DNA from 3 places in the Oxalobacter paeniformigenes genome. Region 2 is predicted to be linked to each of the others. Evidence: predicted binding sites of a transcription regulator. Region 2 holds the regulator's gene; each other region holds the start of a gene.
What was found. Region 2 encodes LexA, which represses DNA repair genes until DNA is damaged. Its sites were predicted from a motif close to ACTGTATNNNNATACAGT; they were not measured.
Positions count from the first base shown of each region.

Region 1: NAI64_RS02120 (LexA family protein) is a predicted target of LexA. The motif match lies at 5,637-5,654, and genes of this name have one in related genera.
Region 3: NAI64_RS08445 (Y-family DNA polymerase) is a predicted target of LexA. The motif match lies at 1,697-1,714, and genes of this name have one in related genera.

Region 1 covers NZ_JAMKYL010000001.1:459,628-470,488, reverse strand. The annotation lists gene NAI64_RS02135 (autotransporter outer membrane beta-barrel domain-containing protein) at 19-3,435, shown strand; gene NAI64_RS02130 (hypothetical protein) at 3,570-3,794, opposite strand; gene NAI64_RS02125 (tetratricopeptide repeat protein) at 3,938-5,284, shown strand; gene NAI64_RS02120 (LexA family protein) at 5,676-6,023, shown strand; gene NAI64_RS02115 (GNAT family N-acetyltransferase) at 6,449-6,913, opposite strand; gene NAI64_RS02110 (NAD-dependent succinate-semialdehyde dehydrogenase) at 7,192-8,655, shown strand; gene NAI64_RS02105 (hypothetical protein) at 8,814-9,335, shown strand; gene NAI64_RS02100 (glycosyltransferase family 2 protein) at 9,508-10,509, opposite strand; gene NAI64_RS02095 (autotransporter outer membrane beta-barrel domain-containing protein) at 10,789-10,861, opposite strand, start outside.
Region 2 covers NZ_JAMKYL010000003.1:128,112-138,972, forward strand. The annotation lists gene NAI64_RS05525 (PhoH family protein) at 1-1,303, opposite strand, end outside; gene NAI64_RS05530 (peroxiredoxin) at 1,393-1,869, opposite strand; gene NAI64_RS05535 (Mth938-like domain-containing protein) at 1,957-2,340, opposite strand; gene NAI64_RS05540 (pyridoxal phosphate-dependent aminotransferase) at 2,526-3,812, shown strand; gene NAI64_RS05545 (homoserine dehydrogenase) at 3,856-5,166, shown strand; gene NAI64_RS05550 (universal stress protein) at 5,266-5,724, shown strand; gene rplI (50S ribosomal protein L9) at 5,908-6,360, opposite strand; gene rpsR (30S ribosomal protein S18) at 6,398-6,682, opposite strand; gene priB (primosomal replication protein N) at 6,712-7,104, opposite strand; gene rpsF (30S ribosomal protein S6) at 7,038-7,415, opposite strand; gene lexA (transcriptional repressor LexA) at 7,671-8,309, shown strand; gene NAI64_RS05580 (RNA methyltransferase) at 8,311-9,090, opposite strand; gene NAI64_RS05585 (inositol monophosphatase family protein) at 9,246-10,034, shown strand; gene earP (elongation factor P maturation arginine rhamnosyltransferase EarP) at 10,063-10,861, shown strand, end outside.
Region 3 covers NZ_JAMKYL010000008.1:37,953-48,813, reverse strand. The annotation lists gene NAI64_RS08450 (hypothetical protein) at 1-227, opposite strand, end outside; gene NAI64_RS08445 (Y-family DNA polymerase) at 336-1,676, opposite strand; gene NAI64_RS08440 (hypothetical protein) at 1,842-2,216, shown strand; gene NAI64_RS08435 (helix-turn-helix domain-containing protein) at 2,456-2,794, shown strand; gene NAI64_RS08430 (PGN_0703 family putative restriction endonuclease) at 2,885-3,886, opposite strand; gene NAI64_RS08425 (helix-turn-helix domain-containing protein) at 4,366-4,731, opposite strand; gene NAI64_RS08420 (hypothetical protein) at 5,292-5,414, shown strand; gene NAI64_RS08415 (tetratricopeptide repeat protein) at 6,088-6,885, opposite strand; gene NAI64_RS08410 (hypothetical protein) at 7,630-7,845, opposite strand; gene NAI64_RS08405 (Arm DNA-binding domain-containing protein) at 8,185-8,409, opposite strand; tRNA gene NAI64_RS08400 (tRNA-Ser) at 8,624-8,714, opposite strand; gene acs (acetate--CoA ligase) at 8,796-10,778, opposite strand.

The DNA of each region.
Region 1 (10,861 bases), on a different contig from region 2:
CCCAACCCGTCATCGCCCATGCCAGCCAACCCGAAAACGATAAAACGTCCCGCCCGGACATACCTGTATCGTACAGTCGCCCGCCTGCTGACCGTACCCGCCTGCCTGCTGACCGCCCTGGCAGCGCCGCTTGCTTTCTCCACCGCCTCGGCAACCGATACACAAACCGTCTATACCCCGTCCGGAAAACCGCTGTTCGCCATCACCTTCCTCGAGAAAGGGCAATACTTCTCGCAGGCCGACCCACAGGAAGACTCCCCCTCGCTGTGGAACATGAACGCGCAACAAAAAAACGCCACCCTCACCGCCCTGTCGCTATGGGCCGAAACACTGGGCCCCGGCAGCGCCAACACCACACCCCTGCAAATCGAAGTCGCCACCAATAACGACTTCAACGCCTCGGGCGGCGACCTCATCAGCGGCGGCATGACCGGCACCGAAGCCCTGCTCACCCAGAACCGTCCCCAATCCTTACCCGCCTACTTCATCATCGGCCAGATGGACTTCAGCTACGCCAGCCACTTTTCCCCGATACCCGAAACCGGCGGCACGGATTATATCGGCGTTGTCTATCACGAAATGGCACACCCCCTGGGCATCTTCTCCGGAGTCGAGCAAGACACCGACAACACATGGAACACACAGCGCATCACGCAATGGGACACCCACCTCTACGACCGGAACGGCACCCGTCTGCAACAAGGCATGACCATCGGCCATGACACCACGGCGGATTTCGTCGTCGGCTACGAGATCCAGAGCGGCGTCACCTTCCGCGGCACACACGTCTCGCAGGTACTCGACGCCACCATGAACCCCGGCAACCCGCTCCAGAACGGCCTGCCCATCGAAGGCTTCGAAGGCGACGGCACCGATGATTACCTCGACCTGTCGCACATCGAACTGGAGCACAGCCTCATGAGCCACCAGAACTGGCGCAACTACACCACCCTCATGGAAGCCGAACTGGCGACCCTGCAAGACATCGGCTACACCATCGATCGCAAAAACTTCTTCGGCTTTTCCGTCTATGGCGACGGACTGACCCTGACCAACACCCAAGGCTACTTCGCCCGCAACGCCACCGGCACCGGCTGGCTCGAAGGACAGGAAAACACCGCCACACTCGGCGTCGGCCTGCACATCTACGGCAAAAACAACACCATCACCCAGGCCGCCGACATCCTCGCCGGCGGCACCGCCGGCACCGGCATCCGCATCGACGGCCTCGGCAACACCCTCACCATCGCGCCGGACATCACCGTCGCCGCCAACGGCGACTACGGCACCGGCCTGCTCGTCGCCTACGGCAAAAACCAGCACATCACCAGCCGCGGCACCCTCACCGCCACCGGCACCGGCGGCATCGCCGCCCGCTTCGACTTCGGCGACAACCTGCTGGGCAACGACATCGAATACCGCGGCTCGTGGATGGCCAACAGCTTCGGCAGCGACATGGCCGTCGATGGCGACGACATCAATGGCCTGCCCCTGAACCTCGACGGCGCGATGGTCACCTCCTTCGACGTCACCGGCGCCCTCGCCGGACAAACCGCCGCCATTTACATCGCCGAGAATGCCCTCGTCAAAAACATCCACATCATGAACGGCGCGACCCTCTCCGGCGACATCGTCTCCGAATGGGACGCAGACAACCCACTGATACAAAGCAGCATGGCCGCCGCAGCCGGCGACGACCTCACCACAACCCTGTCATTCGGCATGAAAGCCGATGACGACGGCAACGCCACCACCGATGGCGACCCGGATTTCTCGCTGGCCTACACCGGCAACATCACCGGCCCGAAAAGCCTGCACATGACCCTCGACGGCGGACACCTCACCTTCAACGGCACCGCCGACATCCTCGATGTCACCCTCGCGGAAAACACCACGCTCGACGGCAACGCCCTCTACCGCCTGAACACCGTCACCAGCGCCACCACCGGCGACACCGGCGGCACCTTCACCAACCGCGGCACCCTCACCAGCACCGCCCGCACCGGCTACATCACCATCGACGGCAACTACACTCAAACCGCGAGCGGCACCCTCGCCACCGGCTTTTACGGCGACGGCACGACCGACACCCTCGCCGTCACCGGAAACGCCACACTCGACGGTACACTGGTTCTCGCACCGCAACAAAGCTACTACACCGGCACCGTCACCCCCGACACCGCCGCCACATCCGTCATCACCGGCGCGACCACCCTCACCGGCGCATTCTCCGGCACCCGCATCGACCTGTCGCACTTCGCCTCGCCGACCCTCGAACTGAACCTTGCCAACGGTGGCAGCGCCGTCACCGCCACCCGCAGCGCCACCGCATACAGCCGCTACGCCACCGGCGACGACCGCTCCCTGGCCCGCATACTCGACGCCAACGCCGACCATGCACAAGGCGACGCACAAGCCCTCTACGCCGCCATGGACTTCTCCGCCGCCGACGGCAGCGCCCTGCGGCAAGGCTACGCCTCCCTCTCACCCGCCGCCTACGGCCAAAGCGCGCTCGCCTCGCTCGCCCTCGAGCGCCACCTCTCGCAAGCCATCCTGAACCGTCCCATCCTGCCATCCGAACCGGAAAACCGCGAAGGCCGCCACCTCTACGCCATCCCGCTGGCCGGCCACATGGACGCACATGACGGCGGCGACGGCTACCGCAGCAACTACGCCGGCATGATCGCCGGCGCCGACATCACCCGCGACGGCATCACCGGCGGCGGCTACCTCGCCGCCATCCACCAGTCCATGCGCGACAAAAACCACAGCCGCATGCAAGGCGAAGGCATCTGGGCAGGCCTCCACGGCAAGGCAGCCCCGGCATCATGGCACGGCTGGCAACTCACCGGACTGGCGCAACTGGGCATCTTCAACGCCGACATGAACCGCACCGCCACCATCGGCGACTACACCCGCCGCACCGAATCCGACTGGACACAAGTTTCCGGCAGCGCCATCGCCCACATCGGCCACGCCTTCACCCCCGCCGACAGCCTCACCCTCATGCCATACCTCGGCGCGGACTACGCCTTCCTGCACACCCCGTCCATCCGAGAAAGCAAAGGCGGCGCAGCCCGGCTGTCCATCGACTCCGAAAACTGGCAATCCCTGCAAGCCGTCCTCGGCATCAGCGCCGAAACCGCCGGATACCCCGCCGCACGCGCCGGCTACACCCTCAAAGGCCATGCCTCGCTCGCCTTCCGCCACGAACTGCTGAACGACCCCGGCGACGCCACCGCACATTTCACCGACCTGCAAGGCGACTTCACCCGCGACATCCGCTTCGCCACCCGCAACAGCTTCACCGCATCCGCAGGCGTTTCCTACACCGCCCCCGACGGCACCGCCCTCGACCTCTCCCTCGCCACCGACCTCGCCCCGGGACACGGCACATCCGTCGGCGGCTACGCCCGCATCCAGCACCCCTTCTGAACGCACCGCCATCCCGTCCCCGACTTGTCCCCGTTTCCTGTGGACAACTCCGTGAACAGCACGGCTTTTCCCTTGCCGGACAGGGACTTGCACCCGCTGCCTGTTTTCATGGCATTTGCCCTCTTCATCCGGCATCACCGGTCGCCGCATTCCAGACAAAACACCCGTTCGGATACCGGAACGGGCGATCCGCCGGCAACGGCACGAACTTTCAGCGGACATCCCACCGGTATCGGAAACGCTCCGGCGACATGCCGCAACAACGCAACCTGCCGCGCTCCCCCGTATCGACCCTTTCCCGTCCGCACACCACCGGCAATCCGGCCCGTGCCGAACAACCCGCGACACGATCGTGCCATCCCGCACCCGTCCCATTCTCCCCGCCCGTTGCCGTCCGCCGCGACAAAACGGCAAGTTTCCCGCACAGGCGCACCCTTCACGCACACCGCCCGAACGGTTAGAATCAACGTTTGCCCGCAAGACCGAACCGGAACCGGAAACCATGCCATCCCGCCATACCGCACGCGCCCTGCGCTCCCTGTGCCTCGCCACCCTCATCGCCCCCCTGCTGGCGACAATACCGGCAGCGCATGCCATGACGGACTGGCCCGACCCCTACCGCACCACCATCGCTGGCAAAACCACACCCGGCGCATTCCAGTGGCAAACCGAACTCGACCGCGCGCTGGAAAACGCCGCACAAGCCGCCGCAGACCCCCTCTTGCGCAACTTCCATGCCTCGCGCTTCGTCCATGGCCCGGCAAACAGCACGAACTGGCACCTCACGCGCCTCAAATACGAACAGGCCGCAACCGAAGGCGACCGCGCGGCGCAATACTTTCTCGGCCTGATGTACCTCAGCGGCAAAGGCACCGCCATCCAGCCCGACAAGGCCTTCGACTGGCTCTTGCAGGCCGCGCGGCAAAACCTGCCGGAAGCGCAATACTGGCTCGCAGACTGCTACGCCAGAGGACGCGGCACGCTCCAGAGCGACCGCGAAGCCGTGCGCTGGTACGCAAAAGCCGCCGAAAACGGTCATGCCGTCTCGCAAACCGCCATCGGGCTGGCGCTGCTCTACGGTATCGGACTGGAAAAAAATGAAAAAGAAGCCGCCGTCTGGCTCGAAAAAGCCTCCGTCGCCGGCAACGCCCGCGCACAGTTCTACCGTTTCCGCCAGCTCGCCAACGGACTGGGCGTTCCCAAAGACCCCGAACGCGCCGACCACTGGCTGATCCAGTCCGCCGAGGGCGGCTGGCAGGAAGCCCGCGTCATCGTCGCCGCCCGCGACATCCTGCGCTACAACGAACGCAAGGACAACCCCGAACAGGCCACCCGCGCCGTCGTCTGGCTCGGCGAAGCCGCCACCCGCAACGACCGCAACGCCCTGTACCTGCTCGGCACCCTGTATTACACCGGCACACTCGTGGACAAAAACGACTCCCTCGCCGCAGAATGCTTCCTGCGCGCCGCCCGGGCCGGACACTCAGACGCCCAGCGCACCGTCGGCGCACTCTACGAAAACGGCATCGGACTGCCCAAAGACCCCGCCAAAGCCTTCCAGTGGTACACCGAAGCCGCCAAAAGCAACGCCCCCGCCGCCCTGCTCGCGCTCGGCAACTGCTACCTGAGCGGCACCGGCACCCCCCGCGACCTCCCCAAAGGCTTCGCCCTCATCCGGCAAGCCGCACAAGCCGGACTGCCCGACGCCCAGTTCCGGCTGGCCCAGTGCCACGAAACCGGCACCGGCACCCCCGCCGACCCCGAAGCCGCCCGCCACTGGTACACCGAAGCCGCCAGAAACGGCAACCCGCAAGCCAAAGCCCGCCTTCAGACACCGGGCGGCAAGTAAGGCCACTTCCGCCACACCGACCCGCTCCCGCCCGGCACGGTTCGCCGGAAACCATTTTCCTGTCCACCACCGCACCCCGACCTTCCCACCCGCCAGCCCCCACATATCAGACACGGCACGATACGACATGACATCGCATGCGCATTCCCTTGCGCCGCCCTCATCGCCGCCGCACCGCCGACCGGACTTTCCCCGCGCACCCGCCACCATCCATGCACGGCACGACATCACACGCCCTTGCCTTCCCGTCCGCGCTCCATCACTCGGAAAAACATGGCAAACCCGCCATCTTCCACCACACCATACCACCGCCCCGCCACCCCTTGCCCTCACCCGCACCTGCGTCTAAAATACTGTATATAAATACAGCTATCGAAGTATTGGAGGCAACATGACCTTTCCCCTTCCGCACACCGACCTGTCGGGCACCGAAATCGACCTGAACGACATCTTCAACATCCGCAAGCATTCATGTTTTCTCTTCCGTGTACGGGGCAACGCGATGGACGGCATCGGGATCATGGAAGGCGACACCGTCGTCACCGACCGTTCGATCCCGCCGCAAAACGGGCATGTCGTGCTGGCCGTCATCGACGGGAAAATCATCATCCGCCGCCTGAAAAAACACCCTTTTTGCCTCCTCGCCGAAAACCCGCGCTTTTCCCCCATCCGTCCCGTCGAAGGGCAGGAAGTCCGTATCTGGGGCGTCGTCACCGCCTGCCTGAAAAAACTGGTCTGAGCGCGGCGGCGACCGTTCCGGCAGACCGCCCCCGCGATTTTCCGCCTTCTTCCGGACGGACAGCATCGCCATACCGCCCCGCCCGCTGCCGGGCACCGGAAACGCACCGAACAGCACACGCACGATTTTCCGCCCATCCGCATCGGAAAACACGGGAAAAACAGGCGATCTGCATCCAATTCACACAAAAACCCCTGTTCCGCAAAACCGTACACGACATACCGCCCACCTGCCACCGGCGCTATCCGCACGCAACCGAACCCTCCGTGCCATCGGCAAACCATCCGCGAACCGCCATCCCCAACCGCCCTGCGGCACGACCGCAGGTTTCCTGTACCGGCGGTGCATACCAGCGAGGCATAAAAAAACGGCAACCTGTATCGGTTGCCGTTTTCATATTCGCCTGTCGTGCGATGCGTCCGTTTTCACGCGCCGGTTTTCGCCAGTTTTTCCATATAGACGAAGCGCAATTCCGGTGTGACCTGTTCCTCGCGGAAGCGACGGTATCCCAGTCCTTCGTAGAGGTTCATGTTACGGATGCTGATATTGCTGGTGAACAGTTCGTAGCGCGGTTTCGGGCATGATTTCTCGATGGCGACCAGAAGCTGCGTGCCGATACCGCGGCCCTGTTTTTCGGGCAACACCATCAGCTTGCCGATATACAGCGTATCGCCGTCTTCATGCGCCCTGACCGAACCGATAATGACGCCCGCTTCATCCACCGCCTTCAGGATCGTGCCGTGCGCATATTCCTGTTCCAGATCGGCAAGGTTCTGCGTCAGGGGGGCGATCCCCTCGTTGCCCAGCAATTTCGCCTCGCTGCGGAACGCGCGATACTGCAATGCCAGAATCACGCCCAGGTCTTCAGGCTGTGCTTTCAGAATCCTCAAAACGAAATTCCTTCCAAAAAGAAAACCAAAACGCGAATATAACCCTAAATTCATGAAAATAAAACCGAAATATCGTTTTTTTTGCGCAAATCCCCGTCAGGATTCCCTCGCCGTCCATCCGCTCACGCCCCTGTTCTCCCCATATCGTCCCGATGCGCCAGACTGTCGCCGCCGCCATGCATCGGTGCAAAACTTCCCTTCGTCCGCCATCATGGTCAAACCCCGCCGACTGCGGTATCCTTGTCCGCACGAAACACATTGCGGAGAAGGACATCGAAATGAGCGCATTGCACGACACCCTCAGCCGGAACAACTTTTTCAAAACCGGCGCTTTCATCCATGGTAAATGGATCACGACCGGCAAGACCTTTGCGGACACCAACCCGTCCACCGGCGAAAAACTCGCCGACATCGCCTTCAGTGGACGTGAAGAAACCGAAGCCGCGATCATTTCCGCGAAAACCGCGTTCGCCACCTGGCGCAAAACCACCGCGACAGAACGTGCCGACATCCTTTACCGCTGGTATGAACTGATGGTCGCGAACCGGCCGTTTCTCGGCGAACTCATGACCGCCGAACAGGGCAAGCCGCTGGCGGAAGCACTGGGCGAAGTCGATTACGCCGCCAGCTTCATCCGCTGGTTCGCCGAAGAAGCACGCCGCGCCAACGGCGAAATCATCCCGCCCTTCAAGCCGAATTCCCGCATCTTCGCCACACGTGAACCGGTGGGCGTCGTCGCCGCGATCACGCCCTGGAATTTCCCGATGGCCATGCTCGCCCGCAAACTCGGCCCCGCACTGGCCGCCGGTTGCACCGCCATCATCAAGCCGGCGGATGAAACCCCGCTGTGCGCCAACGCCCTGCTCGCGCTGGCCGATGCCGCAGGCGTCCCGCCCGGCGTCCTGAACGGCGTCTGCGGCGATACCCTGGCGATTTCAGACGCCATCATGGCCTCGCCCGACGTGCGCAAGATCACCTTCACCGGCTCGACCGCCGTCGGCAAACTGCTGATGCAAAACGCGGCAGGTACGATGAAGCGCATCTCGATGGAACTCGGCGGCAATGCCCCGCTCATCGTGTTCGACGATGCCGACATCGATGCCGCCGTCGCCGGCACCGTCGCCAACAAGTTCCGCAATGCCGGACAAGTCTGCGTCGCCATCAACCGCATTTACGTGCAAGACCGCATCTATGATGAATATGTCGGCAAACTGGCCAAAGCCATCGGCGAACTGACCGTCGGCGACGGCTTCGCACCCGGTGTCACCGTCGGCCCGCTCATCCGCGAAAGCGCCGTCGAAAAAGTCGAACGCCACGTACAGGACGCCCTTGCCAAAGAAGCCGAACTCGTCACCGGCGGCCACCGCAGCGCACTGGGCGGCACGTTTTATGAACCGACCCTGCTTTCGCACTGCACCGACGACATGCTGATCGCCAGCGAAGAAACCTTCGGTCCCGTCGCCGCCTGCTTCCGCTTCGAGACCGAACAGGAAGCCATCAACCGCGCCAACAACACCCCCTTCGGACTGGCGGCATACTTCTACACGAAAGACCTCTCCCGCGTATTCCGTGTTTCCGAAGCGCTCGAAGCCGGCATGATCGGCATCAACGATACCGGCGTATCATCCGCCGTCGCCCCGTTCGGCGGCGTCAAGGAATCCGGCATCGGACGCGAAGGCTCGGTACTGGGACTGGAAGAATATCTGGACGTCAAAACCCTGCATCTGGGCAACCTCGGCTGAGCGGACACATCCCGCGTGCCGGAAACGACCGGCACGCACCGCTTCACACCACCGGAACGGCAAAGCCCACCCACGCGGTCTTTGCCGTCCGGACAAGCCATCCGCAAGCACGCAACAAACCTTGCCCCTCAGGACACACCGCAAAAAACCCCCACCTGATGCCAGAAAAACACATCGTCGCACTGGAACCGCTTGCCCCGCCGGACTTTTCGCTGTTCGTGAAAGCCTTGCAGGAAGCCTTTTCCGTCACCCCGCGCGAAAAATTCGGAAACCCCGATCTGGTGCCTTCCGAAAACGACATCCGAGCCTCATTCCAGACCGACGGCGCACAGGCATTCCACATCCTCCTGAACGGCGAACGTGCAGGCGGCGCCGTCGTCGTGATCGACGAAAAAACGCAACGCAACTCGCCGGATTTGTTCTTCATCTCGCCGGGATACCATGGCAAGAACGCGGGACTTGCCGCATGGAAAACCTTCGAAGCCCGCTACCCCGATACCGTCATCTGGGAAACCGTCACCCCCCTGTTTCAAGGAGCGCAACATGCATTTTTACGTGAACAAATGCGGTTTTCATATCGTGGAATGTTTCAACCGCCACCCTGCCGCCCGGAAAGGCCGCACGGCGAATCGGCTTCACCGCTCGACACGTTTTTCCGCTTCGAAAAAATCATGAAATGAACGGTCGGCATACCCGGAAACACACCCGGAACAGACAAAACGCACCCATGCCACAACCGGAGAAACCGCGCTGGCAAACCCGGTGCGGAATGACATACGCGCGACATCCTCAGGCGTCACCGCCTGCCGCCGGCAAACCGCATCCCGCATAACGGCATCGCCTGCTGGCCACCTACTCCTGCAACTTGTTTTTTCTCGCCTTGTGGCGACGCCAGACGAAGCTGCCGTAATCGTACAGACGGCACATCAGCGGACTGTGCGCCGCACTCCAGCGAAGCCAGCGGTATTTCCGTCCGATTTTCACCGTCCGTTTCCGTTCCAGATACTGTGCCAGCTCCTGACGCTGCGATGGCGTGAGCACATCATGTGCTACATCGCCCACCAGCGCGCTGACCGCGCTCTTGAGCGCACGACTTTCGGCATAGTCCGCCACATCCGACCCCATTTCCCGCGCGACGGTTTCATGTTCTTTCCATGCCGCAAACAAACCGAACTTGGTTTCGACATTGAGTTCCGGCCGGTGATTGAACACCGCCGTCAGCGCCCCCATATTCATGCAGTTGTAGTAATACCCGGCATGAGGCACATACACCACCTTTCTCGCCCGCTGGAAAAGGCGCGGCGTAATCTGCAAATCCTCGAACCCGCGTATCCGCTCATACCGGATCCCGTCGAACAGGCTGCGGCGGTAAATCTTGTTCCAGACATAACTCGGAATCCGGTCCGCCAGCACCATTTCCTGCACCTGACGCAACGGCGTATCGACCGTCATCCGGCTGTAACGGCGCGAAATCCCCGTCTCCAGAATCATGTAAAAATCGCCGATCACGATATCGGCCGATTCCCCGACAGCCGCCGCCATCAGCTGCGCATACATGTCCTGTTCGAGATAATCATCCGAATCGACGAATGCGACGAACTCCCCGCGTGCATGGTCAAGCCCGGTATTGCGCGCCCCGCTCAATCCGCGGTTTTCCTGATGAATCACCCGGATACGCCCGTCACGCGCCGCATACGCATCGCAAATCGCCCCGCACGTATCCGGCGAACCGTCATCGACCAGAATGATTTCCAGATCACGGTACGTCTGGTTCACCAGCGAATCCAGACACTTGTGCAAATACTGCTCTACCCGGTAAACCGGAACAATGACCGACAAAAGAGCGCTTGGCAACGGAAACTCCCCTGAACAAAACTGGACAAAACAGCAGAAGCATCATTCTATCAACAAGTGTTCCCGACAGAACATACCTGCCCGCAACCTGTCTTTCGGCAACCCTTGCCGGCTTGCCGCATGTCCTGCCCCGTTTTTCCGTCACCTCGTCCGACAGCGCGTCCGGCACATCCATCCGGACACCGGCATCCGCCAACCGTCACGACAGCGATGCCCATGCCCTTTCCGGCACGACCAATATGGGAAAAATACGATTTTTCCCTGCATAGTCCCTGCCCGTCAGAACGCAACACGATAACCTGCACGAACCTGAATATCCTTGCGATAGCCACTTCCCTCGGCACGGTCAAGC
Region 2 (10,861 bases):
GCAGAAAGCCGATGTCTTCGCCGACAGGAATCGTGACGCGGGTGACGATGACTTCGTTGTACCGTTTCATTTCCAGTACCTGTGTCAGCCCGGCGGCAAGCGCCAGCAGGGTCTTGCCGGTACCGGCTTGTCCCACAAGGGTGACGATGTCGATATCAGGGTTCATCAGGATATTGAAGGCGAAATTCTGTTCGCGGTTGCGTGCAGTAATGCCCCAGACGTTGTTTTTGCCATGGGTATAGTCATGCAGGGTTTCGAGAACGGCTTTTTTGCCTTCGATTTGTTTGACTTGCGCCTGAAACGGTGTTTCACCGGCTTCCGGTTCGAGATAGACGAACTGGTTGACGACCATGGACGATACCATCGGCCCGCTGATACGGTAGAGGGTCTGGCTGACGCCGTGATGGTCGTTTTCATGCCAGGTTTCGATATTCTTGCCGTGTTTTTCCCAGAAGTTGGCAGGCAGTTGCAGGGTACCCGGGTAGAGCAGGTCGGAATCTTCCAGTACCTGATCGTTGAAGTAGTCTTCCGAGGAGAGACCCAGCGCGCGTGCCTTGATGCGCATGTTGATGTCCTTGGAGACCATGACGACGGCGCGTCCCGGATGTTTGGCGCGCAGTGTCATCATGACGCCGAGAATCTGGTTGTCGGCCTTGTCGGATGCCAGATTTTCGGGTAGCGGGCTGGCTTCCATGTTTGTCTGGAAGAAAAGGTGTCCCTGCGCCTCGCGGTTGCCCAGTTTGTTCAGTGGAATGCCTTCGGTCAGCAGGACGCTTTCATCCACGTCGGCGACGAGCAAATCCAGCGTCCGGGTGACTTGCCGGACGTTGCGGGCGACGTCTGACATACCGCGTTTGTGGTTGTCGAGTTCTTCCAGCGTGATCATCGGCAGGAAAATATCATGTTCCTCGAAACGGAACAGTGAGGTCGGATCGTGCATCAGGACATTGGTGTCCAGAACGAACAGTTTCGTTTCTCCGGACTGGCTGGCTGCACGGCTCAGCGGCGATTGCAGGGTGGTTTCCACCAGTTTTTTGCGGGGTGGACGTGATGGCGGTTTGGCTGCCGACATGGCACGGCGCGGTTTTTCCGGAGCGGCCACGGCGGCTTTGCGGGACGGTGTCGTTTTGCTCGTGCCGTCTCCTGCGGGAACGGTTGTCTGCGTAACCGGCGGCTTTGCGGCTTTTGCCGCTTTTGCGGTTTTTCGGGCCAACGCTACGGCATCGTCCGGCAGCCGGGTTGCCGCGGCATCTTTCGGAGAAAGGGTATCGGCTGGTTTGGCAGGCATTTTGGGTAATGGCATCGTAACCTCGCTTTTTGTTTGTTGGTGTCCGGAGTGCAATCGTGTTACGTCGGGAAACCGGGACGGCGTTTTCCCTGCATGCTGCATGTTCAGCGGTCAAGTTCGCGTGCCGCTTCAAGTATTTCACCGATGTGGCCGGGGACTTTCACGCCACGCCATTCTTTCACCAGTTGTCCGTTCCGGTCAATCAGGAATGTGCTGCGTTCGATGCCGCGTCCGACTTTTCCGTAACGGGTTTTCGTTTTCATGACGTTGAAGCGGTTGCACAGCGTTTCATCAGGGTCGGAAATCAGCGGAAAGGGCAGGTCGAATTTTTTTGCGAAGTTTTCGTGCGAGCGGATGCTGTCCCGGCTGACGCCGACGATTTCGGTTCCCGCCTGCTGGAATTCCGGGTAATGGTCGCGGAAATCGATGCTTTCCGCCGTACAGCCCGGCGTATTGTCCTTGGGATAGAAATACAGGACAAGGTTTTTTCCCTTGTAGTCAGACAGTCTGAACGGCTTGATGGTCGCATCTGCCGTGAAATCGGGTATGGTCTGGTTGAGCTGGATGGTTTCTTCTGACATGGTCGTTTTCTCTTTTTGTTTTTCCCGGTGACGGTGCCTGTACGAATAATGTGCGCCGTATGGATATGATGGAAGTGTAACCGTTTTTTATGGATTTATCTCATTCATGACAAGCGCAAGCAAAACATTCCGTTCTTCGGCAAGCAAGAGGTTGCAGGTGCCGCAGGCCGAGCGATTGTTCATGCATTCGATGATGATGCCGTGTTCGAGCAGGGTGAATATCCAGTCCTGCGGAAGTTGCCGGGTATGCTGCCCGGTACCGAGTACGACGATGTCGGGCCGCCAGGTTTTCAGCGCGACAAGGTCGTCTATCGTCAGTGTATCGAAGGATGTGACCGGCCAGCGGACAGGTTGCATGCCCGGCATGGCGATCAGACTGTGCCGGTATGCGCGGCCGGCAATCACGATTTGATGGTCATCGTATGCGGAAATGCCTTGATGCAATGCGGTTTGTTCGGGTTCGATCTTCATAATGATATTGTGTGTCATGCGGCCTGATAGCGCCTCATGCTTTTTTTGCTTACCTAAACGGTCATAAAGTGATAGGCTTATTTATTTAGTGGTTTCAGTCTTGATTCAGTGTCGGGTATGAATCAGAATGATATATTGTCTGGTATCGAAGGGCACCATCCTTAAACATATTCCGGGAGCACAAAATGCACCTTATCAACAAATCGAAAAAGCTGGCAAATGTTTGTTATGACATACGCGGACCCGTTCTGGAAAGAGCGCGGCAAATGGAAGCGGAAGGCCAGAAAATCATCAAACTGAACATCGGCAATGTCGGTGCGTTCGGTTTCGAACCGCCTGATGAAATCGTGCGCGACATGATCAAGAACATGCTCAACGCCGCGCCGTATTCCGATTCCAAGGGCATGTTCGCGTCCCGGAAAGCGATCATGCAGTACACACAGCAGAAAAATATCGAAGGTGTGACGATCGACGATATCTATATCGGCAATGGCGCGTCCGAGCTGATCGTCATGAGCATGCAGGCCCTTCTGGACAATGGTGACGAAGTGCTGGTTCCGGCACCGGATTATCCGCTGTGGACGGCGGCGGTCACGCTGGCCGGCGGCAAGGCAGTCCATTATCTGTGTGACGAAGCCAACGACTGGATGCCGGATATCGCCGATATCGAATCGAAAATCACGCCGCATACGAAAGCGATCGTCGTCATCAATCCGAACAATCCGACCGGTGCGCTGTATCCAGACGAATTGTTGAAAAAAATCGTCGATCTGGCACGTGAACATCAGCTGATCGTGTTCGCCGATGAAATCTACGACAAGTGTCTGTACGATGGTGTCACGCATACGTCGATGGCTTCGCTCGCCAACGATGTGCTGTTCATCACCATGAACGGCTTGTCGAAAAATTACCGTTCCTGCGGTTATCGTGTCGGCTGGATGGTCGTTTCGGGCGAGAAAAAATACGCCCGTGATTATATCGTCGGTCTGGACATGCTTTCATCCATGCGGTTGTGTTCGAATGTACCGGGGCAGTTCGCCATCCAGACGGCACTGGGCGGTTACCAGAGTATCAACGATCTGGTCGCGCCCGGTGGAAGACTGGCACGGCAACGTGATCTGGCGTACAAATTGCTGACCGACATACCGGGTGTGACCTGCGTCAAGGCAAAAGCATCGCTTTACATGTTCCCGAGACTGGATCCGGAAATTTATCCGATTCAGGATGACAGGCAGTTCGCTTATGAATTGCTGGAAAGGGAAAAGGTCCTGATCGTACAGGGTACCGGATTCAACTGGATCGCACCGGATCATTTCCGTGTCGTGTTCTTGCCGAATTCGGACGATTTGACACATGCGATCGAACGTATCGCCCGTTTCCTGGAATATTATCGCCGCAAGTTCGGTACCGAAGAGCTGGCAATGAAAAAATACGGAAAAATCCGTCAGGAAAAGGAACTGAGAGTCGTTTGAAGCATCATTTGGTAAACAGGGAAATTTGGTAAAAAAAGGAAATATGAAGCCGGTTAAAGTTGGAATTCTGGGATTGGGAACCGTCGGTTCCGGTACCTTCAATGTACTGAAACGGAATCAGAAAGAAATCAGGGGGCGTGCCGGTCGGAACATAGAGGTCGTCATGGTTGCCGACCGCAATGTGGAGATGGCACGCAAGATCGTCAACGGTGACTGTGAAGTCGTCGCTGACGGCAATCTGCTGGTGAACAATCCCGATATCGACATCGTGGTGGAACTGATCGGCGGTTATGGCGTCGCAAAGGATTTCGTTCTGAAAGCCATCGCCAACGGCAAGCATGTCGTGACGGCCAACAAGGCATTGCTGGCTTTGCATGGCAATGAAATTTTCGAAGCTGCCCAAAACAAAAAGGTGATCGTGGCGTTCGAAGCTGCCGTTGCTGGCGGTATTCCGATCATCAAGGCATTGCGTGAAGGGTTGACTGCCAACCGGATCGAATGGATCGCCGGCATCATCAACGGTACGACCAATTTCATTTTGTCGGAAATGCGCGAAAAAGGACTGGATTTCGATACGGTTCTGAAAAATGCGCAGGAACTCGGTTATGCTGAATCCGATCCGACTTTCGATATTGAAGGGTTCGATGCCGCACACAAGGTCACGATCATGTCGTCGCTGGCTTTCGGTATTCCTGTCCAGTTCGACAAGGCCTATGTCGAAGGGATCAACCGGCTAGAGGCGATCGATATCAAGTATGCCGAACAGCTGGGGTATCGTATCAAGTTGCTGGGTATCACCAAGCGGATGAAAAACGGTATCGAATTGCGTGTCCATCCGACGCTGATTCCGTCCAAACGCCTGATCGCCAATGTGGAAGGCGCGATGAATGCCGTGCTGGTTAACAGCGATGCGGTCGGCGCTTCCCTGTATTACGGCAAGGGTGCAGGTTCCGAACCGACGGCATCCGCCGTGATCGCCGATCTGGTCGATATCGCCCGTCTGGAATCGGTCGATCCGGAGCACCGTGTTCCCCATCTGGCTTTCCAGCCGGATGCATTGACGAATACACCGATACTGCCGATGTCGGAAGTCACCACCAGCTATTACCTGAGAATGCAGGTCAAGGATCAGCCTGGTGTTCTCGCGGATATCACGCGTATTCTGGCCGACCTGAAAATTTCCATCGATGCTTTCCTGCAGAAGGAACCAATGGAAGGGGAAACACTGGTCGATATCATCATCCTGACGCATATGACACAGGAAAAGAATATGAATGCCGCCATCGAAAAAGTGGAAAAATTATCCACCGTGATGGGAAAAGTGACGAAAATACGACTTGAGGAATTGATGTAATGTCATTCTTAAATTAGTCTAACGGAAGGTTCAGGATTGGCTGACAGCCGGTGACGGTATGCCAATATTCTTTCCAGCAGGTTTCTTTGGGAGATAGCCATGTTCAATAAAATCATGATTCCGACTGACGGTTCGGAACTTTCAACTGCCGCAGCGCTCGAAGGTGTCGCTTTTGCGGCGGACAACAAATCCGAGGTGGTCGGTGTGTATGTCGCGCCTGAGTACCAGTACCCGGTATACGTCGAAATCATTCCGCCTACGTATCCGATCGAGGAAGAATATGATTCGATGATGCGCAAGGTCGGCATGGAATATCTTCAGCCGGTACAGGAAGCGGCAAAACAGGCCGGTGTTCCTTTTTCGAGTATTGTGCTGTTTTCCAATTCGGCGGGTTCTGCCATTGCCGATGCGGCGAAGGAACAGAATTGCGACCTGATTTTCATGGGGTCGCATGGCCGTTCCGGACTCGGACAGCTGCTGTTGGGGAGTGTGACGACAAAGGTATTGAATCTGTGCCAGATTCCTGTACTGGTTCATCATATCCGCAAGAAAAAATAATCGTATTTTTCTTTAAAAAAAACGCCATACAGATACCGTATGGCGTTTTTTTGTATGAGCGGTATTGGTATGACAGGAAGCGAAAATGTGTCATGTCGTACCTGTTGATGGATAGCTGGGGGCAATTCCTGCAAAAAAAATCCCGGGAATATCCCGGGATTTCTGACAAGGAATGCAAACCGGTCAGATGTGTTCGCCGAGTACGGAAACCGTGATATCGACAACGACGTCGGAATGCAGTGCGATGGAAACAGGGAAGTCCCCAACAGTCTTGAACGGACCCTGTGGCAGGCGAACCTGAGCCTTGTGGATGTCGAAGCCTTGTTTGGTAAGCGCTTCGGCGATGTCGAAGTTGGTGACGGAACCGAACAGACGGCCATCGACGCCCGATTTTTGCAGGATCTGGACGGTCAGACCTTCCAGTTTTTCGCCCTGTGCCTGGGCAGCTGCCAGTTTTTCGGCAGCCGCTTTTTCCAGTTCGGCGCGTTTTGCTTCGAATTCCTCGATGGCGGCTGCAGTTGCACGGCGTGCCATGCGCTGCGGGATCAGGAAGTTGCGTGCATAGCCGTCCTTGACCTTGACGACATCACCCAGATTGCCGAGATTGCCGACTTTTTCCAACAAAATAACTTGCATTTTTTTCTCCAATATTCTCTAGATTGACCGGCAAAAATCAGGCGGAATGCAGGGAAGTGTATGGCAGCAGGGCCAGGAAACGGGCGCGCTTGATGGCCGTATCCAGCTGACGCTGATAGTGTGCCTTGGTGCCCGTCAGGCGTGCCGGCATGATCTTGCAGTTTTCCTGGATGAAATCTTTCAGGGTATCGATATCCTTGTAATCGATCTGTTCTACGTTTGCTACGGTGAAACGGCAGAATTTCTTGCGTTTGAACAGTGGGTTCTGCTGTTTGCGTTTGTCCTTGTTTTTGTTCTTGTCGAATTTTTTACCAAATGCCATTTTCGGCTCCTGTATATAAAAGGTTTGGCCTATTCAATCGATGAAAAGCCGGTGATATGAAACAGAAGATTCCTGCTTTTGAGACTTTTTGCCGCCAGAAAACCCGTGAAATGGTAAAACGGACCGGTTTCCAGTTTTGCAAACGATTCCGAAATATCGCCGATCACGATGGCAGGTATTTCGAATTCGACGTTCCGGCCGATTTCCGCTTCCCACTGTTGGGAACGATGCCACAATCGGGTTGCGATGACCGGTATGCCTGCCGGAGTGTATCGTACCGCTTCGCGTTCGATGATTCTGGCAGTCAGCCGGAGGCGGTTTTCAGCAGTCAGGGAATTCTCCTGTCGCGGTTTTGTCAGGCTGAAGCGGTCTGTTCTGCCGGGGCAGGGGCTGCCTTGGCGGATTCTTCCTTCTGTGCCGATTTCATCATCGGGGAAGGACCGGTTTCAGCATGTTTCATTTTGACCGTCAGATGACGCAAAATGGCATCGTTGAACTTGAATGCGGTTTCCAGTTCATTCAGGGTTTCGCTGTCGCATTCGATGTTCATCAGAACATAGTGGGCCTTGGCGAACTTGTTGATCATGTAGGCCAGCTGACGGCGGCCCCAGTCTTCAACACGATGGATTTTTCCGCCGCGCGATGTGACATTGTTTTTGTAACGTTCGATCATGGCCGGAACCTGTTCGCTCTGGTCAGGATGAACGATAAAGACGATTTCGTAGTGACGCATGCATACTCCTTTTGGACGTTAAAATAGCCCGCCCCGGCGTCAAGTCAGGTGCGGGAAGAAGAAAATCCTGCAATTCTACCGCGTTACGTATTTATTGGCAATATATGCTATACCGGCCCGTTTGGCGTTTCCTGAAAAACGCTGTCGAATCGGTGGAAAAACAGCACTTTCTCTTTTAAAATACTGGGTAAATGAACAGACTATAAAAATTTCCAGTCAAATATTATCAGTCGTTTCCATTCTTACGAGGGCCTTATGATAAAGCTGACCGCACGTCAACAGGAAATTCTGGAACTGATTGTCCAGTCGATCGACAAGACAGGGTTCCCGCCGACACGCGCGGAAATCGCCGCCGAACTGGGATTCAAGTCCGTCAATGCAGCAGAGGAACATTTGCAGGCGCTGGCAAGAAAAGGCGTCATTGAAATGGTTCCGGGTATTTCACGGGGTATCCGTCTTTTGCATGACGTGGGGAAGATAACACTTTCCGAACCACAGAAGCAGGAACAGTATGCGGTTCCGCTTGTCGGGCGTGTTGCGGCGGGTTCGCCTATTCTGGCCCAGGAGCATGTCGAGAAAACCTATTTTCTGGATCCGTCGCTTTTTTCGGAAAAACCGGATTATTTGTTGAAGGTCAGGGGATTGTCCATGCGCGATATCGGTATTCTGGAAGGTGATCTTGTCGCTGTCAGGAAAACGGAAAAGGCTCGGAACGGGCAGATTGTTGTGGCACGTCTGGGGGATGATGTGACGGTCAAGCGGTTCCGCAAGACCGGTCAGATGATCGAACTGATTTCCGAAAATCCTGACTTTGCACCGATCCGGGTCAATACCGATGCGGACGGTTTCAGGATTGAAGGACTGGTTGTCGGGCTGTTGCGTACCTGGCAGTGATTCATTCCCTTTGTCCGGTAGTCAGGCGTTTTTCGATTTGTCGTGCGATGCCGCGCAGAATATTCACTTCTTCCGTTTCAAGACCGCTTCGCGAAAACAGCCTTTTGAGGCGTGGCATCAGTTTTTTTGGATTGTCCGGATTCAGGAATCCGATGGCGGTCAGCGCTTCTTCCAGATGGGTCAGCATGCCGTGAATCTGTTCGACGGATGCAGGTTGTCCATGGAAACCGACGGGGCTGTTTTCCGTTACGGATGTGTCGTTTCGCAGTAGTGCGATCCGGCTTTCATAAGCCAGAACCTGAACGGCCTGTGCGAGATTGAGGGATGAGTAAACCGGGTTGGCGGGAATGTGGATGAGCGCCTGACAGGATTCGACGGCATCGTTGGGCAAGCCATAGCGCTCGTTTCCGAAGACGAGTGCACAGTTGATCCGCACGTCCGGCAAGACGGTTTCGGCAAATTTTCTCGGCGTCAGGACAGGGGGCGAGAATTCGCGTAACCGTGCCGATACGGCAGCAGCGAACCGGCAGCCGTCCAGCGCTTTTTCAATGTTGTCGACGATTTCCGCGTTTTCCAGAATATCCTGGGCACCGCTGGCGAAAGCAATGGCTTCCTCATGGGTGAGGACATTGTCGAAGCGGGGACGCACCAGTACAAGACGATGGAATCCCATGGTTTTGATGGCGCGTGCCGCCGCGCCGACATTGCCGGGATGGCTGGTTTCGACAAGGACAAAACGCAACGAGTGAAAAATGGATGTGTCGGTTTCTGGCAGGTTCATTTACAATATAAAGTTTATGAAAAAACAAAACGGCATATTCCGGTCATGTCCTGTTTTTTTTGCCGGTTTGTCCGTTTTCGGTGAATCATTATGACACTGTGCCTTTTTTTCCGATATGGCCGGTGACGTTTTTATACGAATACGCTATGCAACCAATGCTTAATACGGCGGTAAAGGCGGCTCGCCTTGCCGGAACGATCATCAACCGCGCTTCATTCGATCTCGAACAGATCGCCGTCGAACAGAAAGAACAGAACGATTTTGTCACGGAAGTGGACAAGGCAGCAGAGGCGAAGATCATCGATGTGCTGCTTTCTGCCTATCCGTCACATGCCATTCTGGCTGAAGAATCGGGTGCCTCGAACGGCATGAATGACGAAAGCGAAAATGTCTGGATCATCGATCCGATCGATGGAACGACCAATTTCATGCACGGTTTTCCCTGCTATTGCGTATCGATCGCATTGCGCCAGCGGGGTGTGATCACTCAGGGCGTGATTTACGACCCGGTTCATAACGATCTGTTCACCGCGTCGAAGGGCGCAGGTGCTTTTCTGAACAACCGCCGTATCCGTGTCAGCAAAACGGATCGTCTTTCCAGGGCGCTGATCGGAACGGGCTTTGCAGGCCGCAAGAAAAATCCCGAAGCGCTGAAGGAATTTCTGCGTATGTTCGAAACCATGACGATGAATTGCCAGGCTGTTCGCCGTCCGGGTTCCGCTGCACTGGATCTGGCTTATGTGGCATGCGGTCGCTATGACGGTTATTACGAAAAGGCGCTCAATATCTGGGATATCGCTGCCGGTTCGCTGCTGGTATCGGAGGCAGGCGGTATCGTGGCCGACTTCGGCGGAGAATCCGGTTTTCTGGAATCGGGAAATATCGTGGCAGGTACGCCCCGGGTCTTCGCACAGATGTTGCCACTGTTGAAAGCAGCCGAATAAGGCATGACCGCCAGCTTCGGTATTTGACATGTATACGGATTCGTCGGGAAAACGGCTCGATCTGTTTTGTCAGGTTATCGACAATTTCGGTGATGCGGGGGTTTGCTGGCGTCTTGCCAGACAGTTGGCGGGTGAATACGGCTTTCGTGTCAGGCTGTGGATTGACAAGCCGGAGGTTTTGCAAAAAATCTGTCCTGAAATCCTGCCCGACAGGGTTGAACAGAAAGTTTCCGGTGTTTCCGTCATGTTGTGGCCTGAGGCCTTTCCGTTTTTTTTGCCGGATGATATACCAGATGTGGTGATCGAAGGTTTCGGCGCGCGTTTGCCGGAATCATATGTCCGACGCATGGCGGAAAGACTGCATGCGCCGGTCTGGATCAATCTGGAATATCTGAGTGCGGAATCATGGGTCGGCGAGAGCCATCTCATGGCTTCGCCGCAGTCCTGGATACCATTGACGAAATATTTTTATTTTCCGGGGTTTGCCGGCAATACCGGTGGCCTGATACGGGAAGCGGGTTTGTTCGACGAGCGTGACGCATGGCAGACCGATTCGTCGGGTATCGCCCGTTTTTTGCCGACGGAGATGGCTGATGGTGCGAAACGTCCGCTGCTGGTTTCACTTTTCTGTTATCCCGATGCGCCGGTGTTTTCATTGTTCGATCTCTTCGGACAGTGTGGCCATGAGATCGTTTGTCTGGTACCGGAAGGGGTTGCGACGGATGTGTTGGTGTCGTTCATGCAGCGGCCGGCGCAGGCCGGAACACAGTTTCGCAAGGGAACATTGACCGTCAGGATATTGCCGATGGTGCCACAGGCCGATTATG
Region 3 (10,861 bases), on a different contig from region 2:
TCTTTCAGCAAGGTTTCTTCAGCGCCTTGTATGCGCAATTCACGGATGACGTGGATTTCATATGCCTGTGGTGTCGGATACTGTTCTCTGAATGTCTGTACGGATTGCACGCCGCTTTTGACTTCGTTGACGATCCGGCTTTTGCCGAACCATTTTTTCAGGACACCCAGCAGAAACACGATTACTACCGCCCCAATGACGGCTGTCACGATCACCCATGTCTCCATTCACTCGCCCCCATAATCCCCCGAATTGTCTTTCCCGTCCCATACATTCCGATACAACGGTCACGGATGTCTGTTCCGTATTTTATCCCATGCATACCGTGCATGCCGCTAATTTGCCGGCTCGCCACATTCAGGCAAATCATCCCAGGATGTCGTATAACGCGGCGAGGCCTTTTCCTTTTTTGGCATCCATCGCCGGCTGAGTCTGTCGTCCTGTGACAAACGCAGCGTACCGTCTCCGAAGCGAGCATTGATGGTATCCATGATTTCATCGATCCGCTTTCTTTTTTCTCCCCCCACCGAAAACAGATCGGAACAGCCACTGTCGGCAGAGGACAATTCGCTGACGCATAACCCACCCTTTCGGTATTCATGTCCGTTGCGGTATATCCGTCGCAATCCATGCATGGCATACCGGCTGATTTCCGCAGTGCTATCTGTCGGTTCTGCAAACGGCATGCAAAAACAGGGGTGATATTGCGGCTTGTCCAACCTGAAAGGATCGGTTTCCAGAAAAACCTGCACCATACCTGCCACCAGTTTTTCCTGACGCAACTGTTTGCCAACATGGGCTGCATGAAACGCCATCGCGTTTTCCAGATCGTCCAGACGGGTAATACGCACTCCGAATGATCGGCTCGACAGTATCTGTCGTCTGGGCGGTCTGACTTGCGTGATATCGAGACAGGAAACGCCACGCAACTCAAGAATCAGCCGTTCCATCGTCACACCGAACTGCGCACGCATCATCCGGATATCGGCATCATGCAGCTGTGCGGCATTTCCGATCCCCATTCCTGCCAGAGTACGAGAGAGCCGCCGGCCGATTCCCCATACTTCTCCTGCCGGAATTCCCGACAACAGTTCCCGCTTACGCACCATATCCAGCGTATCGCAGGTAAAAACGCCTCCGGATACGGGATGTTTCTTTGCCACGAAATTCGCCAGCTTCGCCAATGTTTTGGTCGGTCCGATGCCGACACAGACCGGTATGCCGACTTCACGCCAGACGGTTTCCCGAATGGCAAACGCCTGTTTGAGGACATCCGTTTGCCCGGTCATATCCAGAAACGACTCGTCCACACTGTATTCCTCATGTACCGGAGAAAAAACCGACAACAGCCGCTTGACACGGTTACTCAAATCGGAATACAGCGGGAAATTGCTGGAAAATACGATGACTTCACGATTTTTCGGTACACTGCTGACCTTGAACCAGGGTACCCCCATACCGATACCAAGTGCCTTGGCTTCATTGCTGCGCGAAATGACACAACCATCATTGCTTGAGAGCACAACGACAGGACGCCCCTCAAGGTCGGGTCGGAATACCCGCTCGCAAGATACAAAAAAATTGTTGCAATCGACCAGTGCGATACACCGCTCCATCCGTTTCTCCGCACAAACCGCTTCCGCTGCCAAAAACCGGCTTGCTTCGCCAGACTCCATTTGCACCGGCATCGCGAAATACTGTGATTATATACAGTTATTTGTCTTGTGAAAATGCCATGCCGAACGGATCGGATGATCGTCGGACACAATCGGAAAGCACAACCCGGGTGATTTCCTCAAACGAACATGTTATGGTGTGGCCAAACCAATTCCACCGATACCATGACGATTGAAATTCCTTACCGCTGTCCGGACTGCCGTTTCGAACGTATGCTTGTATATGGCACACAATGGCAACATGTCGACGAATTGCACCGTTACCGACGCGATATCCAGCGAGGGAAATATGGCGATGTTGCCGGAAAGTGGCTTGCGCGGTATCCGGATGCCATGCTTGTCATCTCGACTGCCTTGTTCGCCTGCCGCCGCTGTGATGCACTGCAAACCGCAGAACGGCTTTCACTGTATGCGTCCGGCAAACAGGTATGGGAAATGCCGGTCCGCTGCATGTCCTGTCATGCACCGTGCCATGTTCTGGATAAACCGCCGTCATCCCTGCCATGTACCGCATGCGGCAAAATTTGCCTGCGCCTCTGATGCTTTCCACGATACCTGCCAATACCATAAAAAAGCACGTCCTGTATCCAAAGAAATCAGGAAAAACTGCTGAAAACCTTGTCGATTTATCATTTTTTTAGCGCCAAATTTCCATAAAATTGCGAATTTTGCACATAAAATATATCTAATATGTCTATTGTAGACATTTTGCGATATTACAAAAACCGCTACACCAAGACAGCATAAATTGCTCTTACTTGACAGTTCAAGGCTAATTTATGAGTAACAGCATCGCTGCACGGCTTGGTAAAAATATCGCCGCAGTCCGCAAGGCCTCAGGAAAAACACAAGCGGAAATCGCAGAAAAAGTCGAAATCGATACCGTATCGCTTTCCCGTATCGAACGTGGTATCGTTTGCCCGAGTATCGCCACACTGGATCGCATCGCCAAAGTACTGGACAAACCGCTGGGAAGGCTGTTTGACAGCGTCTCTTCCGGAACAACGGCGCTGGCCGACGATATCATCACCATGCTGGAACCATTGTCTGAAAGCGACCGGCTTTTTCTGCTGGAACAAATCCGTTGCTGGGCCAACCGTCTGGCGAAAAAACCATAGCTTCTCCGAATATTACACAGACCGTACGTGTCGATCCGTCACGGTACGATCGCTATCGTCCATTCTTCACACTGGATACCCGTACAGCAATCACGCCCGATTCGCAAACGGGAAACCGCCTGTTTGCGCCTCGCCGAAAACGACTTGTTCGACCCGTCCGAAATCCAGATACCGGCTGTACAATGCATCGGCCAGATCCGGTTCACCAATCATACGATAGGCGTCAATGCATGCTTCCAGCGTCAATGCCCCGAACCCGGAAACTGCCGGATCATCGGACGCCAGATGTGCACGATAACGTGCCACAGCACGCTCACACAAATCATTCTGCGCCGGATAGATAACGACGAACCGGCCGGTATCGTAACGCCCGTTACAAACCATCACCCGGCTCAACATATGCTCGCGCCACAGTTGCTGTATCGGACTTGCACGCAACGCCACCGCATCGGCATCCCTGTACAACCCGACAAGACGCGACAATTCATCGTGGCGCGCTTTCGGACGCGTCGCAGCTTCCGCCATGGATTCGGTATATTTGACCTCGAGGGCGATATGTCCGCTTTCACCACCTGTCGTCACACATTCCACGAGCACATCGAACGCCGTGTAATCGCCGGTATAATCCGGATCGCCACGCGCCGGAGAATGCTCGAAATAAATTCCCTCCACACTCTCGACATAATCCGGAAAAAGATACCTGAAAAACCGGTTAGCCTTTTCGTCATCAAGTTTCAGTTCTCCGAACAGATTGAAGCACAACGGCTGACTGGACAACAGATTCATCCATAGTCGTTCCTCGTCGATCAGCGCACCGGTTTCCTGATAAACATATTCCCTGTACGCCAGTGCAGCGATTTCCGGCGTCAGAAAATTTCTTCCCTTCAATCCGCAATCTTCACTGATAAGGCTGCCGATTTCTTTCAGACCATTCCGGCTGTCATGACAACTTCCAATCGGCAAATTCCTTTCCTCACGCCACAACGCCTGCAACAGACGCGCCGCCGCCATGAAACGGTGATCTCCGGGTTCATTTACCTTGTGCGCCTTCAGAATATGTTTCGGAACACAGGGAAGTTTTCTGTTTTTCATGATGCCAGTCCTTTTTCATACAGCCGAGGCAAAACCACCGGCAAGCAACAAACGTATCTTTTTCATGCAAGACAGCCTGTTTCCGGATTCCTGCGTCCTTGCCATCCACTTCATGTACATACCATCTGCATGAACAGATACATCATATGGCGTGTATGCGACAAACCGTTTCGCATACAAAAACGCTCCGAATACGTGCGTTCCATTATGGAAACACATCCCGGACCGTGACGATCCACAGCCTTCATCCGGCTTGCGACATCCTTTTATATCATCCCCGCGTATATGGCGGACACGACCGCAAACATGCGAAAGGTTCTGCCGCCATGACCGGCAGCATCGACACCCTAAAAAGAAGAAAAAACGGAGAGAAAATACCAAGTGGACAAACGGCAGTATCCGCAATCAGAAACGCCTGCCGCCTCCGGTGCCTCGGCATCGGTAAAAACGACGACAAACAAGTCGGCTGCCGTCAAACACTATTCTTCGGTATCCTGACGCGAGGAAGATGCACACGACGAAAGCTTGTCGACCCAGCGCTCGATTTCTTCCATCAAAAACAGCCGTTCGGCCTGACCGAGCTTTTCCAGCTGCGCAATTATGTTTTCCGCCATCACAACCGAACTGGACGAAGCCGATCCGATCAACTGCCACAACGCGACCCCCAGTTCATCGGCGATTTTGTCCAGCGTCGGGATACTGGGCATGATGATGCCACGCTCCATTCTCGACAAGGAGCCCGTATCGATCCCCAGCTTCTCGGCGACATCGGCTTGTGTCCGGCGAACGGCTTTCCTGGCTTGCGCGATATTGCGTCCTATACGAGCCGCAATGTTCTTTTCCATAAGCAACCATGACCATTTCAGATATGCAAAGTCATGTTGTCTTATGCCAAGACATTTTGTAACATCATAAAATGCCATATCAGGCGTATAACGCCCTTATTTGTCCAGCTTATTGTTTTTTGCGCCCGTTGCTGGCTATCTTTCTGAAAATAAAGGCAATCCCGCCATTCCGATCAAAAACAGGTATTCGGAACCGGGGATGCGTAAGCATTGCATGTGCTTTCGGTTATGGGTGCACGATATCCCTTCCATGCCTGCCGCAATCTGCCTAATACCACCCCATCCGGTTCGCCTGCAACATGTTTTAGCGCATGCGTGGCATATTACGATATACCGTATTAGTTCATCGTATCCGTCATAACCGGATCATGACACATACAAAACAACCTTTTCCGGAAAACACGCGACAAAATACAAGCACTTGTGCTCTGCCAACCTGTAAACGTCAGTCTCCGGCATACGTCCTGACACATCCTGCAAAGCATCCTTCGCCCGCATGTACTGCAAGCGCTGCTGCACAGTATGACGACACACAATACCTTGTACTATGAACTGGCGAAATGACCGATTATCTGACAACCGACGACATCACCGACATCCATGCCACACCTGTTTCGACCTTGCGTGGCATGAGCCGCCTGCGGCGTCATTCTCCACATCAAAGGCATTACGCCGGACGGTGACAACGGCGAAATATACCGCCAGATCATCCAGTGGATCGCCCACTGACACAGGACGCCTGCGAAAAATCACCACCGGTTGCGTAAACCGGGGGACAACAGCGGCATAAAAAGATAATAACGATTTGTGCAGAAATTTTGTACCGATCTTGAAACGATCATTCACAGACTGAACCATTTTGCGGTCAGTAGAAGGGGAGTAGCCTATCCCAAAAACCGTCTTTGGAAGATTTTCCAAAAAAAAGACCGCCAGAAAACTGATCTTTGGCGGTTTCTTTTGCTTGTACTAGCGACTTAATCTGTGGCTTGGAAAGCGACACAACGCTATACAATGTTCCCGGATCGATGTTGTCATCACGGTCGTATGGCTGGCTATCATGGAATCGTCCCAGAAAGGTGCTATGCTGATTCCGCAACAGAAAAGCGCAATTGAAAGTAGAAAGAATTTCTGCCCATCTCTGATATATCCACAGAATGCGTTACAGGTTCTAAAATAAAATATTACCATCTTTCATTGAATGGAACATGCACTAATCGCCACCAACATCTCCTTTCCATTTTCCGGATACATACCATGCATTCCTGAAAGGCAAACAAAAATGCCAAATAATCGATATTTGTTGATTCCTTTTGCTTTTACAAGCAGACTAATCTACAGCGTAATATCAATAGTAAATTATTTCAAAATGTCATAAACTGATATAGATTGTGCATGCATGATTTGTTCTTGTGTCATTGCATTCTTAACTATTAGCAACCCATTTTTTGCATTTTCAGAACTATTTGCAACATGACTAAACAAAACATAAGCATAAATCTTGTTTTTGGGGACGCCATTTCCATCGTAATAAGCCCATGCCAAGCATTCTTGCGCAATAGCGTGACCTTGTTTTGCTGCTTTTTTCAGCCAATACACTGCTTTTTTAGGATTTTTTTTTACGCCTTGCCCAGACATATACATACTACCCAAGGCTGTCTGTGCGTTGGGTTCTCCTTGTTCCGCTGCCTTTGTTCTCCAATAAACAGCTTCTTTATAGTTCTGCGAAATTCCTACTCCAACGAAATAGGCATATCCCAACGAGGATTGGGCAAGTGCATATCCCTGTATTGCTGATCTTTGCCACCAATAGACAGCTATTTGCGGTTCTGGTTGCACAAATTGCCCATTAAAATATAAATTTCCTAATGTATATTGATCAGCTGCATTACCACCCGCTGCACTGATCATTAATTGCTGAATCTGGTAATTGACTCGCTGGAGTTCTTGTCTCCTATTTTCTTCTTCCTGATATTGCCGCCTCAAACGTTCATTTTCCATCTCTTCTCGTATTGCCTGCTGACGCAATATTTCATTTTCATAAACACGTCTTTCGGCATTAGACCATACCTCTCCCAGAGTCGGCATACGTTGCGCATAGGATATATTCAAAATTAAATATAAAAACAAGTATAAAAAAATCCTTTTTCCTAACATAATAATCCTTTAACCTTAATACATCAACAAGAATATTTAATATTTACATGTCACACTAAAATACTTTCGCTGAAGTAGGGTCTTTTAAATTTCTCGTAAATGTATTACACAGAAAGCAATATCCCCCATTGAAATTCGCCTTTAAGATTAGACGTTGAATTCTTATTCAACCATAAAACTCTTGTTATTTTATAGCAGTTTCTTACATTTTTTAAACATATTTTTATCATTAAAAATAACCAAATCATGATGAACTGCCGCCCCCATCACGTGGTTATTTCACGAGTGAATAGCAGTACTTGCCCCATGCTTCCATGATTTTTTGCGTTCTCCTGGCAGCCTGGCTCGGTCATAGGCTCCCTGATAGGCATAGTACTTCCCGTGTACCATGCACAGTTCCACTGCTTCCAGATCAAACAGACGGTTGTTTCCCAGCTCATCATCTTTTGCCCACGTCGTGCACGTCGAACACGCTGTCCAGCGTACTGTAATGCGTCATGGTTTGCCTCGCTCTGCGCACATGTTCGGATCAATCCGGCCACTTTTTATGCAATCCATCAATGAGCATTCTCATGGCATCATCCGATAAATGTGTTTCCTGATTGCAGGTGAAGACATAGGCGATTCCGGATAGCGCACCAGATTCTCGAGCAATTTGATAGCGTAACTGGATATAAAGAGGGTTCTGTCGCGCTTGGGTATTTTGATCTTGTCATGTTCCACGGGAACGACCCATATTCCCTTCTACAGATCAAATTCTTTCCAACGCGCCAGTCTGACTGCCTGTGAACGGGCAGCCATCGGTATGCTGAATTCGACTGCCTTTGCTGACATGGATAGATAGCCATGTATCTGCTTCATCAGTAACGGCAATTCCTTTACAGAGCAGGCAGCAAAATTTCCCTTTGCTTTCCGGTGCTTCTGCATGGATCCCATCAATACGCCCAGTGCACCATGCATGTCAGCCTGATTTTCCCGATTCTATCCTTTATGCAAGACTATCGCACACTGGAATATCTTATTGATATAGGTTCTGGTTTTTTTGCGATTGCCGGAATGAATTGCCAGATCAGTTCCATATTTTTGCGGATATCTTCCGACGCGATGGTTTCACCACCCAGAATTGGAAAAACGTGTTTCTTCAGAATCTGTGGCGACCTTGTTCGCCTTTGCATTCTGGCACCAGCATCCATTCACTATTCTGTCATGCACTCTCAAGCGTGATCTGCTCAAATGTTATGGTATCCAGTTCCACCTTTTGAACAATTTCTGTCTCAACTGTTCCTTTTCCAGTTTGCGCTATTCGACAGTATTCTGCACTGCATTGATCTTTTTTCTTTGTTCATGCGCATCGATGCGTGCCTGTTTCAGTGAACATTGTGGATAGTTTCCAATCTTGAAATCATGACGTTTTTTCGTGATGTCGGTATAACGCAAAAAGAAGTAAGCCTGACGTCCTGCTTTTTTAATATAAAGTCCCTTGGCACCGCCTACCGCATGAACACCATTTTTCAGATTTTTCACTTCTATCGCAGTCAGTTCCCGTGCTATCTTCGGCATATTTTATGATGGTTAATTTATACAGTGACCTTTTAGAACTCAAGAAACCATCATTGCAACCACCATAAAGACATGGATTTTATAAAACCACAATAAACCTTATGAGACAATAAACTCACATAAGTGATTGAAAGATAAAAAAATCCCAGACGTCTTTTGACTGTCTGGGACTATGTTCTGGCGGAGAGAGGGGGATTCGAACCCCCGATAGGCTATTCACCTATACACGCTTTCCAGGCGTGCGACTTAAACCACTCATCCATCTCTCCTGCAATGGACTACTTGTGAAGCGTCGCATTGTAGCATAAAGATAAGGAAAAACCTCATCTTTATGCCATTTTTTTGCATTCTCACAACGATTGGCGCAGTTGTTCGAGGATGGCAGGGTTTTCCAGGGTGGAAATGTCTTGCGTGATTTCCTCGCCGCGTGCGATGACACGCAAGAGACGTCGCATGATTTTGCCGGAACGCGTCTTCGGCAGGTTTTCGCCAAAGCGGATTTCCTTGGGACGCGCGATCGGGCTGATTTCCCTGGAGACCCATTTCCGCAGGTCGGATGCGATGTGTTTCGCAGCCTCACCTTTGGGCAGTTCATTCTTCAGAATCACGAATGCGCAAATGGATTCACCGGTCAAATCGTCCGGCTTGCCGACGACTGCCGCTTCGGCGACCATCGGATGCGCCGACAGGACGGACTCGACTTCCATGGTTCCCAGCGCATGACCCGAAACGTTGAGAACGTCGTCGATACGGCCGGTGATGGTGAAATAACCGGTCTGCGGGTCACGGATCGCGCCGTCGCCTGCCTGATACAGTCTGCCACCCAGTTCTTCCGGCCAGTAGTGGGTCTTGTAACGTTCATCATTTCCCCAGACTGTCCGTATCATGGATGGCCACGGACGATTGATGACGAGAATGCCGCCCTGCCCCCATGGCAGTTCCTGCCCGGTTTCGTCGACAACACTGACCGACAGTCCCGGCAACGGAAGCGTGCAGGACCCTGGAACGAGCGGTGTCGCGCCCGGCATCGGAGCGATGACGTGACCGCCGGTTTCCGTCTGCCAGAAGGTATCCACGATCGGACAACGTTCTTTTCCGATATGCCGGTAAAACCACAGCCATGCTTCCGGATTGATCGGTTCTCCCACAGAGCCGAGCAGGCGCAGGCTGGAGAGGTCGTAATGTTCCGGCGCAACGCGATTGTCTTCACTGCTGGCTTTTATCAGCGAACGAATGGCGGTCGGTGCCGTATAGAAAATACTGACTTTGTGTTTGTCGATCATTTCCCAGAACCTGCCGGCATGCGGATAGGTCGGCACGCCTTCAAACAGCAAAATGGTCGCACCGGTCGCCAACGGACCATAGGCATTGTAGGTATGCCCGGTAATCCAGCCGATATCGGCGGTACACCAGAAAACGTCCGAGGGTTTGATGTCGAATGTCCAGCGCATGGTCATGATCGCCCAGAGCAAGAAACCGCCGGACGCATGTTGCGCGCCTTTTGGATTGCCGGTCGAACCCGATGTATAGAGGATGAACAAGGGATGTTCTGCATCGACCCATTCCGGTTCACATTCCGCTGATTGCCGTGCCATCAGTTCATCCATCCAGCAATCGCGTCCTTCGGTAAAGGGAATGCCATCGCCAGTGCGACGGTACACGACGATGTTTTTGACCGTATGGTTATCGTTCAGTGCGAGCGCTTCATCGACGATGGCTTTGAGCGGCAAACGGCGGCCACCGCGAATTTGCATGTCGGCCGTGATGACTGCGACGGCGCCGGCATTGACGATACGTTCGCCCAGTGACGGAGCGGAAAATCCGCCGAATACGACGGAATGGATTGCGCCGATCCGTGCACATGCCTGCATGGCGACGACGGCCTCGATCGACATGGCCATATAAATGACGACGCGATCGCCCTTGCCGACACCAAGAGATTTCAGACCGTTTGCCAACCGGCAGACACGTTCATGCAGTTGGCGATACGTGACTTTCGTCACGGTACCGTCATCTGCTTCGAAAATGATGGCATCCTTTTCCGCATTGCCGTTTGCAAGATGTTTGTCCAGACAGTTCCATGATACGTTGAGTTCACCGTCCTCGAACCATTTGTAAAACGGTGGATTGGTGTCGTTGAGGACTTTGGTGAACGGTTTGTGCCACAACACGTTTTCCCGTGCCAGTTCTTCCCAAAAGCCTTCATAATTTTCTTCCGCAGCACGGCACAGTGCGCGATAGGCGTCCATTCCCGGAATCGCCGCATTTTTCACGAAATCGACTGGTGGATAATAAAAAACGGTTTCTTTTTTTTCAGCTGGATTCGCTGCCATTTGCTCACTCCTGTATGGATGGTTCGCCGGTATGCTTGGCCGGCACGTTCATGCCGCTTCTTTTGAAGGCGACTGTTTTTTTA